Regions from separate parts of the Streptomyces sp. A2-16 genome, predicted to be linked through region 1. Evidence: riboswitches for the same ligand, from Rfam matches in the RefSeq annotation. Region 1 holds a riboswitch; the other holds the start of a gene.
The links. A riboswitch is a leader RNA that binds a small molecule or an ion and turns the genes downstream of it on or off. The one in region 1 is predicted to bind glycine.
Positions count from the first base shown of each region.

Region 2: it holds a riboswitch for glycine, as region 1 does, so the genes downstream of both, gcvP (aminomethyl-transferring glycine dehydrogenase) here and gcvT (glycine cleavage system aminomethyltransferase GcvT) in region 1, are expected to answer to the same signal.

Region 1 is NZ_CP063808.1:1,765,971-1,773,699, reverse strand. It holds gene IOD14_RS08245 (ABC transporter substrate-binding protein) at 1-570, opposite strand, end outside; gene IOD14_RS08240 (ABC transporter permease) at 630-1,628, opposite strand; gene IOD14_RS08235 (enhanced serine sensitivity protein SseB C-terminal domain-containing protein) at 1,963-2,757, opposite strand; gene IOD14_RS08230 (enhanced serine sensitivity protein SseB) at 2,897-3,691, opposite strand; gene IOD14_RS08225 (AAA family ATPase) at 3,804-4,472, opposite strand; glycine riboswitch at 4,667-4,763, shown strand; gene gcvT (glycine cleavage system aminomethyltransferase GcvT) at 4,917-6,035, shown strand; gene gcvH (glycine cleavage system protein GcvH) at 6,134-6,511, shown strand; gene glyA (serine hydroxymethyltransferase) at 6,526-7,729, shown strand, end outside.
Region 2 is NZ_CP063808.1:6,527,432-6,535,160, forward strand. It holds gene gcvP (aminomethyl-transferring glycine dehydrogenase) at 1-2,502, opposite strand, end outside; glycine riboswitch at 2,677-2,772, opposite strand; gene IOD14_RS29320 (PRC-barrel domain-containing protein) at 2,896-3,273, shown strand; gene IOD14_RS29325 (DNA polymerase IV) at 3,351-4,709, opposite strand; gene IOD14_RS29330 (MerR family transcriptional regulator) at 4,768-5,427, opposite strand; gene IOD14_RS29335 (bifunctional nuclease family protein) at 5,691-6,164, opposite strand; gene IOD14_RS29340 (MerR family transcriptional regulator) at 6,242-6,979, opposite strand; gene IOD14_RS29345 (FHA domain-containing protein) at 6,998-7,729, opposite strand, start outside.

The DNA.
Region 1 (7,729 bases):
CGGCGTCTCGATGGACTTCAGGCCCTCGGCGCTCTTGTCCTTGTAGGGGCCCTTGTAGTCCTTGCCGCCCACGAGGAACTGCTGGAAGTAGTTCGGGCCGAGGGAGAGCACGTCACGCGCGAAGTTCGAGCGCTCGACGGCGTACTTGACGTCCTTCGAGGTGATCGCGGTGCCGTCCTGGTACTTCAGGCCGGAACGGATCTTGTACGTCCACGTCTTGCCGCCGTCGCTGGGCACACCGGCGCTCTCGGCGAGGTCCGGGACCAGCTTGTTGCCCTCCTCGCCCGGACCGGGCGCGAAGGTCATCAGCGGGCGGGCGTACAGCCGGCTGAGGTTGTACATGTAGGCGTAGTACGTGTTGCCGGGGTCGAAGGAGTCCGGGACGTCGGAGTACTCGTACGTGACCGTCCCACCCTTCTGGGTGGAGGCGTTGACGACACCCTTGGTCGCTGCGTTGGCCCCTGCCGACTTGCTTTCGTCTCCACCGTTGTCATCGGCCTTGCTGCAAGCCGAGAGCAACAGGCTCGCACTGCCGATGGCCGCCACTGCGGCCAGCGCTGACCTTCGCATGATGGTCTGCTTCCCCTTCAATTGTCGGAAATCTTGTGGACTCTCACCGCCGCCGCGGGTCAGCGGCTGCGCGGGTCGAGAGCGTCGCGGAGACCGTCACCGAGCAGATTGAACGCCAGGACGGTCACGAAGATGGCCAGACCAGGCACGATCATGAACTGGGGGTCGACCTGGTAGTAGTCGACCGCCTGGTTGATCATGCCGCCCCAGGACGCCTGCGGAGGCTGGATGCCGACGCCGAGGAAACTGAGGGACGCCTCGAAGAGGATGTTGGTCGGGATGAGCAGCGTCGAGTAGACGATGATCGGGCCGACGAGGTTCGGCAGCAGCTCCCGGAAGAGGATGTAGGGCCCCTTGGCCCCCATCCCCCGCGAGGCGTCGACGAACTCCCGCTCGCGCAGGGCCAGGGTCTGGCCGCGCACGATACGGCCCAGGTAGGGCCAGTTGAAGAAGCCGATGATGAAGATCAGCACGCTGATGTGCAGCGGCAGGCCCTCCAGCCCGAAGGCACCGCCCTGCAGGGTGGCCGAGATGGCGATGGCGAACAGCAGCAGCGGGAACGCCAGGAAGGTGTCCATGAGCCGGCTGATGATCGTGTCGACCCGGCCGCCGTAGTAACCGGCGACCACGCCGAGGACCGCGCCGATCGTGTTGGACAGGATCGTGGCACCGAAGGCCACGACCAGCGAGACCCAGGAGCCCTCGAGGATGCGGGTGGCGATGTCGCGGCCGAACTTCGGCTCCACGCCGAGCGGGTGGTCCCAGCTCATGCCGCCCCAGCCGCCCTTGGGCAGCGAGGTGTTGGGGTCGATCAGATCCTGGTGCAGGGCGTTCGGGTCCAGCCCGAACATGGCCTGGATGGGACGGGAGAGCACCGCGACCAGGATCAGCAGGATGACGATCACACCGCCGGCGACCGCCACCTTGTCCTTCTTGAACCGGGACCAGGCGATCTGCCCCAGGGAACGGCCCTCGATCTGCCCCTTGCCGGCGCCGGCGAGGACAGCCTCCGGCTGCGCCTCGGCCTGCGCCCCGGTGGTCTCGATCGGTGCGGTCACAGTGACCCGACCCCTCTCGCCGGTGGTGACCGGCCTACACCTGCCGTGGATTACGGCTTTGTCGACTTGCTCAGTTCACAGGAACGTCCGATCCTGCGTCTGCCTGGGGAGTCTTCAGCTTCGCTGCGATCACCCGCCAGGCCTGGCGAAGAAAGTATGCGTAACCGTGATGCAGTAAGAGGGATTCCGTTATCCGAACAGCGGGTAACGCCCCCCGGACACATGTCAGTTGGGACAGAACGGCACAATAGGCGACATTCGCGATGATCCGCCGCTATCTACGCGCGAAGAAACGTGGCTGTTACGCAAACGAGCCGAACGGGTGTCATTGCTCTCAGTAACCACCACGGACGGGCGGGTAGCCGTACCCGGCCGCCGGTGCCTGAGCGGGAGATCCGTGGGCCTCACGGTCGTAGAACGGACGGGCACCGGCACGCATCCACAGCGCCACCGGGTCGTACTCGTCGGACATCGCGACCGTCGACACCGGCAGTCCGTCCGGGACCGCGCCGATGGACTGCTGCATCATCGCGCGCACCGAGTCCACCGCCGAGGGGCTGGTGTCGTACACATCCAGGCCGATGGCGAGATACGGCGCCCCGAGCGCCGGCTGCACCCAGGCGCGGCGCAGCGAGCGGACCGCCGGGGTGCGGTGGGCGTTCTGCACGAGCAGGGCGTAGAACTGGGGGATCTCGATGCCGGGTTCCGAGAGCCTGAGCGGCCCCGCGGGCTGACGCTCCAGTCCGGTCGCGATACGGCGCAGATCGAGCCAGGGGATGCCGACGCCGCCGCCGGGGGCGTGCGGGTTGAGCCAGAGGCCGAAGTGGTCGGGGTAGAGGGTGCGGGCCACGTCGATGGCGTCGGCCACTTCGTACGAACGGTTCCAGCCACTGGCGCTCAGCTCCTGGGCCGAGGTCACGCAGGGGGCGTAGCCGTAGCCGTCGACCTCCATGTTTCCGTACTGGGCGTCCGGGGAGCCGGACTGGCCGTGCCACAGGAGCATCCAGATCTGGCCGTTGTTCGGGGTCGCGAGGGCGCGCAGCAATGCCTCGTAGGCGTCGTAGCGCCCGGGGGTCACCTGGCGCAGCATGTGCTCGACCGTGCCGGTCGCGGTGCCGCTGGCGCTCACGTCGTATCGCCCCTTCTTGAAAGTTCCCCGAGTATGAAACCAGCTTAAGCGCCCACGAGCTCGGGACCTGTGCGATGTCGGCGGGTGCGGGTCGGCCGCGACTCCTCGCGCAGTTCCCCGCGGCCCAGGGTGAGTTCGGCTAGCCCTGCGTGTAGAAGGGGCGCACCTGTCCCCGCATCCAGTGGCCCACCGGGTCGTCCGCCACGTCCAGCAGGACCAGGTTGACCGGCCACCGCACCGGGGTCGTGCCGAGGGCCCTGCCCAGGGCGTCCATCGGCAGGGTTCGCAGGTCGCCCTCCCACTGGGAGAGTTCCACGCCCACGAACATCACCGGGTCGGCCGTCTCGATGGCGGCCAGGCAGCGGCGGGCGGTGAGGACCACGCCCGTCGCCGCGAACTCCGCGGCCGCGGTGGCGAGGAAGTCGACCGGGTCGTCCTGCCAGTCGGGCTCGTACAGCTTGACGCGTCCGCCGGTGTTGGGGCCGTCCAGCGGGGTGCGTCCGACCCGGCACAGGTCGGCCACCGCGGCGGGCGGCAGCGGGACGCCGACCACTCCGTCGGGGTTCACGGCGATGCCCACGTGCGGGGGCAGACCGCGGGCGAACTCCACCGCCGGGGCGATGGTGTACGACAGGTGCGAGCCGACGACCTGGCGGAACTGCTCCTCGGAGCTGAAGACCGGGACGAACGCCTGGCCCTGGATCTCCAGAGTGGGCAGGTCAAGGGGGCCGCTGTGCGGACCGCCCCCGTTGGGCAGGGGGATCCAGACGAAGCTGCGGCCGAGCACCTCGATGATCCGGCCGCCCGCCGAGGGCATGCCGAGGGAGGCCGAGAGCACCTCCTCCAGCTCGTTGCCGGGCCATCCGCCGTGCGAAGGGGGGTGGGGGTGCGCCTGTCCTGGAAAGTCCGCGGGAAGATCCGCCGGGAAGTCCATCTGTCTGACCGCCTGCTGTGAACCGCTACTGATGTGGCTGAAGGCTAGCGGGTGCGGCCCATGACCGGCTCGGCCCCGCTCCGCCCCGCTCGGCCCAAGAAGCCCACGCGCCTCAGCCCGTGAACCCGATCCGCCGCAGCACGTCCGCCGCGTCCCGGTCGATCAGCACCGCCGAACCGCAGCCCTGGGGCAGGTCACCGCGCTCCACCGAGCGGATCAGCCGGGAGGCCGCCCCCCGGTGCCGCAGGAAGGCGTACCGCGAGACGCCCCGGCCTCGCTCGCGCTGGCCCTCGAGAGCGGTGTCCGCGGTGACGTCGAGCAGCAGCAGATGCAGGGTGCCGCCCCGGCGCCGGGCCTCGCGGGCCAGCCAGCCCCGCACCCAGGCCTGGGTCCCGCAGTCGTGCACCACGACTCCCTCGCCGGAGCGCAGGGCGCGGCGCAGGCCGGCGTAGTGCGCGAACCGGACCCAGGGGCGGTAGACGGCGTACGGCAGCACACGGGACAGCCGGGCGTCCCAGCGGTCGCGGGTGTCCTGGGAGTCGATCCGGATTCCGCTGACGGCACGCTTCATCAGCGTGGACTTGCCGCTGCCCGGCAGACCGGTGATGACGACGAGGTCCTTGGGGCCGAAGAGCAGGGCGCGCGGACCGTGGCCCGCGCGGTCGCGCAGGTCACGGACGACCGGGCGGGCGCCGCGGGCCTCGACGGCCGGGGCCGCGGGCTGCTCGGGCAGCGCGAGGGCCGAGGTCGCCGCGTACGCCGTGGTCCTGTTCACCGTCATCGTCCTCCTCCGGGGTAAGGGTTCCCCTCCCCACCGAGCGTAAAGAGAAGGTAATGGACGATCTCTCGCGTTTCTGTACTCGTACCGCCACAAGCCGGTTACAAGAAGGAAGGGTCGAGGGGCGGTCGGGTGCGGCCCTGCCGTCGGCGTCCGATGCGTGCAATGATGTCCGCGCCAACTGCATACCGGCCGCTTGAATCCGCGCGGGAGAGTCCTGGGTACGTGTACCCGGGCGCCGAAGGAGCAAGTCCCTCCCTTGAATCTCTCAGGCCCCGTTACCGCGCGGGCGAGGCACATCTGAAAAGCGGGCCGCCCACCCGAGGCGGCCCCACCCAAGGTGCAAGCCATGTCTTCATGGCGAACCTCTCAGGTTCCGATGACAGATGGGGAGGAATACCTCGCCCGTCATACCCATGTCCTGGGATCCTTGGAGACGACCGTCCGATGAGCAGTTCTGAACTCCGTCTCACCGCGCTCGATGCCCTGCATCGCTCCCTCGGTGCGACGATGACCGACTTCGCCGGCTGGGACATGCCCCTGCGGTACGGCTCCGAGCGCGACGAGCACAACGCGGTGCGCACGAGGGCCGGGCTCTTCGACCTCTCCCACATGGGCGAGATCACCGTGACCGGACCGCAGGCCGCCCAGCTGCTGAACTTCGCCCTCGTCGGCAACATCGCCTCCGTCGGCGTGGGCCGCGCCCGCTACACCATGATCTGCCAGGCCGACGGCGGCATCCTGGACGACCTGATCGTCTACCGTCTCGCCGACACCGAGTACATGGTCGTCGCCAACGCCTCCAACGCCCAGGTCGTCCTCGACGCCCTGACCGAGCGCGCGGCCGGCTTCGACGCCGAGGTGCGCGACGACCGGGACGCCTACGCCCTGATCGCCGTACAGGGTCCGGAGTCCCCCGGGATCCTCGCGTCCCTGACCGACGCCGACCTGGACGGGCTGAAGTACTACGCCGGTCTGCCGGGCACGGTCGCCGGGGTGCCCGCGCTGATCGCGCGCACCGGGTACACCGGGGAGGACGGCTTCGAACTCTTCGTGAAGCCGGAGCACGCGGTGGAGCTGTGGCAGGCGCTGACCAAGGCGGGCGAGGGCGTCGGACTCGTCCCCTGCGGACTGTCCTGCCGGGACACCCTGCGCCTGGAGGCGGGCATGCCGCTGTACGGGCACGAGCTCTCGCGGGAGCTGACGCCCTTCGACGCGGGCCTCGGGCGGGTCGTGAAGTTCGAGAAGGAGGGCGACTTCGTGGGCCGCGCGGCCCTGCGTGAGGCCGCGGAGAACGCGAACCACGAGCCGCCGCGCGTCCTCGTCGGCCTGGTCGCCGAGGGGCGTCGCGTGCCGCGTGCCGGGTACGCGGTCGTCGCCGACGGCGAGGTGGTCGGCGAGGTCACCTCCGGCGCCCCCTCGCCCACGCTGGGCAAGCCGATCGCCATGGCGTACGTCGACCCCGCCCACGCCACACCGGGCACGGCCGGTGTCGGTGTGGACATCCGGGGCAGCCACGAGCCGTACGAGGTCGTGGCGCTGCCGTTCTACAAGCGCCAGAAGTAGCCGTCGTAGGTGATGCTGGGCACAGAGTCGCTGCTCACGCACGCCTTCCGCAGTCCCCCATTCACCAGCACTCCCCCGCGTACAGGAGAATTCAGGCCATGAGCAACCCCCAGCAGCTGCGCTACAGCAAGGAGCACGAGTGGCTGTCGGGCGCCGAGGACGGCGTCTCGACGGTCGGCATCACGGAGCACGCGGCCAACGCCCTCGGCGATGTCGTCTTCGTGCAGCTCCCGGAGGTCGGTGACACGGTGACCGCGGGCGAGACCTGCGGCGAGCTGGAGTCGACCAAGTCGGTCAGCGACCTGTACTCCCCCGTCTCCGGTGAGGTCACCGAGGTCAACGAGGACGTCGTCAGCGACCCGGCACTGGTGAACTCCGCCCCCTTCGAGGGCGGCTGGCTGTTCAAGGTACGCGTCTCGGAGGAGCCGGCCGACCTGCTCTCCGCCGACGAGTACACCGCCTTTTCCGCCGGCTGAGGAGTCCGCACCTGATGTCCGCACTGAACACGCCCCTGCACGAGCTCGACCCTGAGATCGCCGCCGCGGTCGACGCCGAGCTGGTCAGGCAGCAGTCAACCCTCGAGATGATCGCCTCGGAGAACTTCGCTCCGCTCGCGGTCATGGAGGCGCAGGGCTCGGTCCTCACCAACAAGTACGCCGAGGGCTACCCGGGCCGCCGCTACTACGGCGGCTGCGAGCACGTCGACGTGGCCGAGCAGATCGCGATCGACCGGCTCAAGGAGCTGTTCGGCGCCGAGTACGCCAATGTGCAGCCCCACTCCGGTGCCTCCGCGAACCAGGCCGCCCTGTTCGCGCTGGCCCAGCCCGGCGACACGATCCTGGGCCTGGACCTCGCGCACGGCGGTCACCTGACCCACGGAATGCGGCTGAACTTCTCCGGCAAGCAGTTCGACGTGGTCGCCTACCACGTGGACCCGGTCACCGGTCTGGTCGACATGGCCGAGCTGGAGAAGCTCGCCAAGGAGCACCGCCCCAAGGTGATCATCGCGGGCTGGTCCGCCTATCCGCGGCAGCTGGACTTCGCGGAGTTCCGCCGGATCGCCGACGAGGTCGAGGCGTACCTGTGGGTCGACATGGCCCACTTCGCCGGTCTCGTGGCCGCGGGGCTGCACCAGAACCCGGTGCCGTACGCCGACGTGGTCACCTCCACCACCCACAAGACGCTGGGCGGCCCGCGCGGCGGCATCATCCTCGCCAGGCAGGAGTTCGCGAAGAAGCTGAACTCCTCCGTCTTCCCGGGCTTCCAGGGCGGTCCCCTGGAGCACGTGATCGCGGCGAAGGCGGTGTCCTTCAAGGTGGCGGCGGGCGAGGAGTTCAAGGAGCGCCAGCGGCGTACGGTGGAGGGTGCGCGCATCCTCGCCGAGCGTCTGACGGCCGACGACGCCCGGGAGGCCGGGGTCGACGTGCTCTCCGGCGGCACCGACGTGCACCTGATCCTCGTCGACCTGCGCGAGTCCGAGCTGGACGGCAAGCAGGCCGAGGACCGTCTCCACGAGGTCGGCATCACGGTCAACCGCAACGCCGTCCCGAACGACCCGCGCCCGCCGATGGTGACGTCGGGCCTGCGGATCGGCACACCCGCCCTGGCCACCCGCGGCTTCACGGCCGAGGACTTCGCCGAGGTCGCGGACGTGATCGCCGAGGCCCTGAAGCCGTCGTACGACGTGGAGTCGC
Region 2 (7,729 bases), 4.8 Mb from region 1:
CACGTCGTCGACGCTCACCCCGGTCGCCTTGGTCAGCGGCCGCAGATCGATGATGCACTCGTGCGCGACCAGCCCGCCGGGACCGGTGTAGAGCACGGGGTAGTGGGGCTCCAGCCGCTTGGCGATGTAGTTGGCGGAGAGCACCGCCACCTGCGTGGCCCGCTTGAGGCCCTCGCCGCCCATGAGCCGGACGTACGCCCAGGAGATCGGCAGGATGCCCGCGGAACCCCAGGGCGCGGCCGAGATCGGGCCCACGCCCGTCTCGGGGCCCGCCGCGGGCTGCATCGGATGGTTCGGCAGATACGGCGCCAGGTGCGCCCGCACACCCACCGGCCCGACGCCCGGGCCACCGCCGCCGTGCGGGATGCAGAAGGTCTTGTGCAGGTTCAGGTGCGAGACGTCGCCGCCGAAGTGCCCGGGCTTGGCCAGCCCCACCAGCGCGTTGAGGTTGGCCCCGTCGACGTACACCTGCCCGCCGGCCTCGTGGACCTGCGCGCAGATGTCGGCGACGTGCTCCTCGAACACACCGTGCGTCGAGGGGTACGTGATCATCAGCACGGCGAGCTCGTCCCGGTGCTGCTCGATCTTCGCCCGCAGGTCCTCGACGTCGATCTCGCCGTCCTCGGCGGTCTTCACGACGACGACCTTCATGCCGGCCATCACGGCACTGGCGGCGTTGGTCCCGTGCGCGGACGACGGAATCAGACACACGGTCCGCTGCTCGTCACCGTTCGCCCGGTGGTACCCGCGCACGGCGAGCAGCCCGGCCAGCTCGCCCTGCGACCCGGCGTTCGGCTGAAGCGACACGTTGTCGTACCCGGTGACCTCGGCGAGCCGCTCCTCCAGCTCCCGGATCAGCGTCAGATAGCCCTGCGCCTGCTCGGCGGGCGCGAAGGGGTGCAGCTGCCCGAACTCGGGCCAGGTGACCGGCTCCATCTCCGTGGTCGCGTTGAGCTTCATCGTGCAGGAGCCCAGCGGGATCATGCCGCGGTCGAGCGCGTAGTCGCGGTCGGCGAGCCGGCGCAGGTAGCGCAGCATCGCGGTCTCGGAGCGGTGCTGGTGGAAGACGGGGTGGGTGAGGAAGTCGTCGTCACGCAGCAGTGCGTCCGGCAGCGCCTCCTCGGTGGCCGCGTCCAGCGCCTCGATGTCGGCCTCGACCCCGAACGCGTTCCACACGGCAGCCACCTGGGCCCGCGCGGTGGTCTCGTCGCACGCGAAGGACACGTGGTCGGCGTCGACAAGGTGCAGGTTGACGCCGTTCCGCCGCGCCGCGGAGACGATCTCGGCGGCCTTCGCCGGCACCCGCACGGTCAGCGTGTCGAAGTAGGAGCCGTGCACGACCTCGACCCCACCGGCGCGGAGTCCCGCCGCGAGGAGGTTGGCGTACCGGTGCGTCCGCCGGGCGATGCCCTTGAGCCCCTCGGGCCCGTGGTAGACGGCGTACATGCCGGCCATGACGGCGAGCAGCACCTGCGCGGTGCAGATGTTGCTGGTCGCCTTCTCCCGGCGGATGTGCTGCTCGCGCGTCTGCAGCGCGAGCCGGTAGGCCTTGTTGCCGTCGGCGTCCACGGACACGCCCACGAGCCGCCCTGGCAGGCTCCGCGCGAACTTCTCGTGCACGGCCATGTAACCGGCGTGCGGCCCACCGAACCCCATCGGCACACCGAACCGCTGCGTGGTCCCGACCGCGATGTCCGCCCCGAGCTCACCCGGCGACCTCAGCAAGGTCAGCGCGAGCAGATCGGCGGCGACGGTCACGAGCGCGCCGAGCTCATGAGCCTGGTCGATCAGCGGCTTGATGTCCCGTACGACCCCGGAGGCGCCGGGGTACTGCACGAGCACCCCGTTGATCTCCCGCGAGGCGATGTCGGCCGGGATGCCCTGGCTCAGGTCCGTGACCACGACCTCGACCCCGGTCGGCTCGGCGCGGGTCTCGATCACGGCGATGGTCTGCGGCAGCACGTCGGCGTCGACGAGGAAGAGGCCCTTCTTGTTCTTCCCCATGCGCCGGGACAGGGACATGGCCTCGGCCGCCGCGGTGCCCTCGTCGAGCAGCGAGGCGCCGGAGGTCGGCAGCCCGGTGAGCTCGGCGACCATGGTCTGGAAGTTCAGCAGGGCTTCGAGCCGCCCCTGCGAGATCTCCGGCTGGTACGGCGTGTAGGCCGTGTACCAGGCCGGGTTCTCCATGACGTTGCGCAGGATGACGGGCGGAGTGAAGGTGCCGTAGTACCCGAGCCCGATCATGGAGTCGAGCACCTGGTTCCGGTCGGCCAGCGACCGCAGCTCGGCCAGCACCTCGGCCTCGGTGCGCGCACCGGGCAGTTCCAGCGCATCGGCGTTCTTGATCACATCCGGTACGGCGGCGGCGGTCAGCTCGTCCAGCGAGCCGTAGCCGACCTGCGCGAGCATCTTGGCCCGAGCCTCATGATCAGGGCCGATGTGACGCTGCTCGAAGGGAATCCCCTGTTCGAGCTCGGAGAGCGGAATGCGATGGGCGGTCATTGCGGAGGCCTCCTGGTCTGACACGACCTTCGAGGGATACCCCGGCGCGGGTACCCCGACGGCCTCCCCCTCTGTCATCTCAACCTGAGAGCTTCACCGGCGCCCGAGGGTCGCCGGCTTTCACCGTCGGTGAGAGCGGAAGCCGTCGACACCCGCTCTGCTTTCCAGAGTGACCTCGTCCATGCGGTACGTGAGCCTGAGAGATTCCGGGGAGGATTTGCTCCTTCGGCGCCTCCGATGATGTCTGGAGGACTCTCCCGCACGGGGTCAGCAGCCGCTGGCAAGCCTACCAGCGAGGTCAACGCACGAGTCTTCGAGTGGCCGCACACCCCGATGTGCTCTTTCGTAGTGCTTACGACCGCTTCGGATGAGTTGCGACCAAGTGGAGGGCCCGTGCAGACCGACATCGATCCGCGCAACCTGATCGGCCGCAAGGCGTTCGACCGCAACGGCACCAAGATCGGCACCATCGACGAGGTCTACCTCGACGACGCGACCGGTGTGCCGGAGTGGGCCGCGATACGCACCGGTCTCTTCTCCCGGGACGCCTTCGTCCCCCTCGAGCCGAGCGAACTGGTCGAGGGCACCCTGCACGTCCCCTTCGACCGCGCCCTCATCAAGGACGCCCCCGACTTCGGCGTGGGCCGCCACCTCTCCCCCGACCAGGAACTCCAGCTCTACCACCACTACGGCCTCGACGTAGCAGCCCCACCCCCACTCCCGGACCGAAACTTCGGCAAGCTGGCAGGCACGGAGGACATAGAGGCCTGACCAAGGCCCACGTGAAGTCGTCCTCCTCGAACAGCTCGTACCTCGCGCCCATCAGAACCAACCCGACAACGAAACGGTCATGAGTGCTGCGGGTGGGAACCCAACGCCTCGACCAACGGCAACGGCTCAGCCGGCTCCAGCCGAGGATCGTCGACGGGAAACGTCCGCACCCGCCCCGGCTCGGAGTCCGGCGTCTCGAACCGCACGGTCACCCGCCCCAGCCCGCTCCCCTGCACCCACCCGTGCCCGTACTCGGCATGCCGCACGTCATGCCCGGCCACCCACCGCCGCTCGACCACCACGTCCCGCTCCTCGGCCGGGACGTCATCGCCCACCTCCTCGACCGCGTCGGTCACTCCCTCCCCCGCGGCCTGGGCGAACAGGTCCTCCTGAGTGAAGTCGGCAAGCCCGGAAACCCCCACCCCCAGCAACCGCACACCCCCCGTGGAATCCACCCCCTCCAGCAGCCGCAAGGCGGCCTCCCGCACCACCGCGGGGTCGTCCGTGGGCCCCCGCAACGTCTCGGACCGCGTCAACGTCGAGAAGTCGTACCGTCGCACCTTCAGCACGATCGTCCGCCCCGACAACCCGGCCCCCCGCAACCGCCGCACACACCGGTCCGCCAGCCGCTGCACCTCGAGCCCCACCCGAACCCGGTCATGGATGTCCACGTCGTACGTGTCCTCCACCGACACCGACTTCGTCTCCCGCTCCGCCACCACGGCCCGCTCGTCCCGCGCCAGCGCCATGGCGTACAGCCCGTGCCCGTGCGCCTTCCCGAGCAGCCGTACGAGTTCGTCCTCCCCCGCCTCGACGATCTCGTCGACCGTGTGGATCCCGGCCCGGCGCAGATGGTCCCCGGTCGCCGGCCCCACCCCCGGCAGGGTCCGCACCGACATCGGCCCGAGCATCGCCCGCTCGGTCCCCGGCTCGATCACCACCAGCCCGTCCGGCTTGGCCTGCTCGGAGGCGATCTTCGCGAGCATCTTGGACGCGGCGAGCCCCACCGATCCGGTGAGCCCCGTGACGGCCCGTATGTCGGCCCGCAGCTTCGCCCCGGCCAGCCGCGCCGACGCCTCGTCCCAGGCCGTTCCACCGGCCTCCAGGTCCACGAACGCCTCGTCCAGGCTGAGCGGCTCCACCAGGGGTGAGAGCTCCCGCAGCAGACCCATCACCTGCTCGCTGATCGCCTTGTAGAACCCGAAGCGCGGCACGAGATACGCGGCGTTCGGCGCGAGCCGTCTCGCCTGGCCCATGGGCATCGCCGAGTGCACCCCGAACACCCGGGCCTCGTAGGACGCGGTGGCCACCACACCCCGCGGCCCCAGCCCGCCCACGACGACGGCCTTCCCACGCAGACTCGGCTTGGACGCCTGCTCCGCCGAGGCGTAGAAGGCATCCATGTCGAGATGCAGGATCGTGGGCGCTTTTCTCACATGTCCGATGCTGCCCTACGCCACTGACAATGCCCCGCCCGAGACGGCGGGACAGGCTTCAGACCGCCCGGTTGCGGCGCCTGGCCAGCTCGTCCGCAGGGTTGTGCCCGACGAGCGTCTCCCCGGTGTCGATGCGCTCCCCGTGCAGCTGCGAAAGGGCGCTCTCGACGTCCCGCCACACGACACCCACGGCGATCCCGAAGACTCCCTGGCCGCCCTGGAGCAGCGCGTGGACCTCGTCGGGCGAGGTGCACTCGTAGACCGTGGCACCGTCGCTCATGAGCGTCATGCGCTCCAGATCCTGGAAACCGCGCTCCCGCAGGTGCTGGACCGTGGTGCGGATGTTCTGCAGCGACACACCCGTGTCGAGGAACCGCTTGACGATCTTCAGGACGACGACGTCCCGGAAGCTGTAGAGCCGCTGGGTCCCCGACCCGTGGGCGGGCCGCACGCTCGGCTCGACGAGGCCGGTGCGTGCCCAGTAGTCGAGTTGCCGGTAGGTGATGCCGGCCGCCGCACATGCCGTAGGCCCGCGATAGCCGATCTGCTCGGACGTCATGGACGTCGCCCCTCCGCTGCTCGGCACGGCCGCCGGTCGCTGCGGAACGTGATCGGCCGCGCTGCCCTGAAACGGGCTGCCGTGAAGCGGGTACGGGCCGCTCGCCCCGAGACTCCGTCCGGGGGCACCCCCAGCCGTACCGTCGCCGCTGCTTCTCACGCCGACCTCCGTCCTTGACCTGCCTTCTCGACGGTAGGCAGTCACCAGGGGTGCGTCAACGATCGCCACACTCGGCACGCCGAGTGATAATCACCCTAGGAGTGGTTTCCCGTACCCCACCGCGGGGAAAGGCTAGCCGAATGCGCTCCGAGCGGGCCGCACGACGCTCTCACGCGCCGGTGGCAAATGCCAGCATTTCAGTGAGGACCGGACACGGCCGACCCGTCACGGATCACTGATCCGCCGGATCGGCCGCGGTTTGCTCACTGACTGCTGGTGCCGAAGTCCTCGGGGGAGATCTGGTCGAGGAACTCGCGGAACTTCTCCACTTCGTCCTCCTGCTCGTCCGGAATCGCGATTCCGGCGTCGTCGAGCACTCCGTCGCTGCCGTAGATCGGCGTCCCGGTGCGCAGCGCCAGCGCTATGGCGTCGGACGGCCGCGCGCTCACCTCGACCCCGCTGGCGAAGACCAGCTCGGCATAGAAGACGCCCTCACGCAGGTCCGTGATGCGCACTTCGGTGAGCTCCTGGCCGACCGCCTCCAGCACGTCCTTGAACAGGTCGTGGGTCAGCGGTCGTGCGGGGGCCATGCCCTGCTGTGCGAAGGCGATCGCGGTCGCCTCCCCCGGCCCGATCCAGATGGGGAGGTAGCGGTCGCCTCCCACTTCACGCAGAAGCACGATCGGTTGGTTGGAGGGCATTTCGACCCGGACACCTACGACATCGAGCTCGTTCACACAGCAACCCTAGGCCGTGCCCGGGACGTTTGGGTAGTCGGGCAGGAAACGGGTGGCAGTTCCTGTACCGGCCGCCCTCAGGGCAGCCGCACACCGAGGGCGGTCTGCACAAGCGCGGCATGCAGCTTCACCGTGAGCCCCGCCAGTTCCTTCGCACGGGCTTCGGCGTGCGCACGGGTCTGCGGGTTGCGGTGGCGCTTCAGCGGGGCCACCACCTGGTCCACGAGCCCGGCCTCACGGTCGGCCGCGGCTTTCATCGCCCGCAGATGCCGCGGTTCGATCCCGAACCGCCCGAGCTCCGCCACGAGCGCGGCCACCGTCACCGCCTCGGCGTCGTAGGCCCCGTCCGGCAGCCGGGTGATGAGCCCGTAGGACTCCCACTCCGCCAGCTCCGGCTCGCCGATCTCGGCGGCGGCGAGCAGCTCGTCCCGGCCGATACGGGCCGCCGTGGGGCCTTCGGAGACCTCCAGGACCGTTTCTCCGTCCCGCTGGCGGCCCACCGTGGGCAGCGCGACGGCCTCGCCGCGCTCCATGGCGTCCAGGTGCTCCCGGATCACCTTGAGCGGCAGATAGTGGTCCCGTTGCATCCGCAGGACGTGGCCGAGGCGCTCGACGTCCCGGTTGCTGAACTTGCGGTAGCCGGAGGGGGTCCGCTGCGGCTCGATGAGCCCCTCGGACTCCAGAAAACGGATCTTGGAGATCGTGACTTCGGGAAACTCGTCACGCAGCACGGTCAGCACCGTGCCGATGCTCATCAGCCCACTGTCCGTCGCGGCGGTGCCGTGTCCGACACCGCCGCCCGGTGTTTGAAGCATGGACCATCCCTGGGAGGGTCAGTAGCCCCGCTGGCTCGCGTAGAAGACCAGCCGGTACTTGCCGATCTGCACCTCGTCGCCGTTGTTCAGAGCGACCGAGTCGATCCGCTCGCGGTTGACGTACGTGCCGTTGAGACTGCCCACGTCGGACACCGTGAAGGAGCCGTCCTGGCCGCGGCGGAACTCCACGTGCCGGCGCGAGACGGTGACGTCGTCGAGGAAGATGTCGCTCTGCGGGTGACGGCCGGCCGTGGTCAGCTCGCCGTCCAGCAGGAAGCGGCTGCCCGAGTTCGGGCCACGGCGCACCACCAGGAGCGCGGAGCCCAGCGGCAGCGCGTCGACGGCCGCCTGCGCCTCCGGGGAGAGCGCCGGCATCTGCGTCTGGCCGGTGACCTCGGAGTCGTAGGCCTCGAGTCCCGAGATGGAGATCGTGGAGGTCGTCTCCGAGGGGCGCTCGGGCACGGCCCCGGGCCGCAGCGGGGCGCCGCAGTTGGAGCAGAAGCGGCTGTTCTCCGCGTTGCGGTTACCGCACCTCGTACACACCTGGGCCGACATAGGGGAAAACCCTCCACCCGTACTTGAGGTTGACGGCTGCCCGAAACCTATGCCGCCGGACTGGGCAGGGTCAACAGACGGCGCGCCCTGACCTCCGGAAATGTCGCCCCCAGGGCCGTCGACCTGGTCCCGGAACAGCGGGCGCTGGCCCTCGGCGTCGGGCTGTGCGCGATGGCGAGCGGTGGCATTTTCACT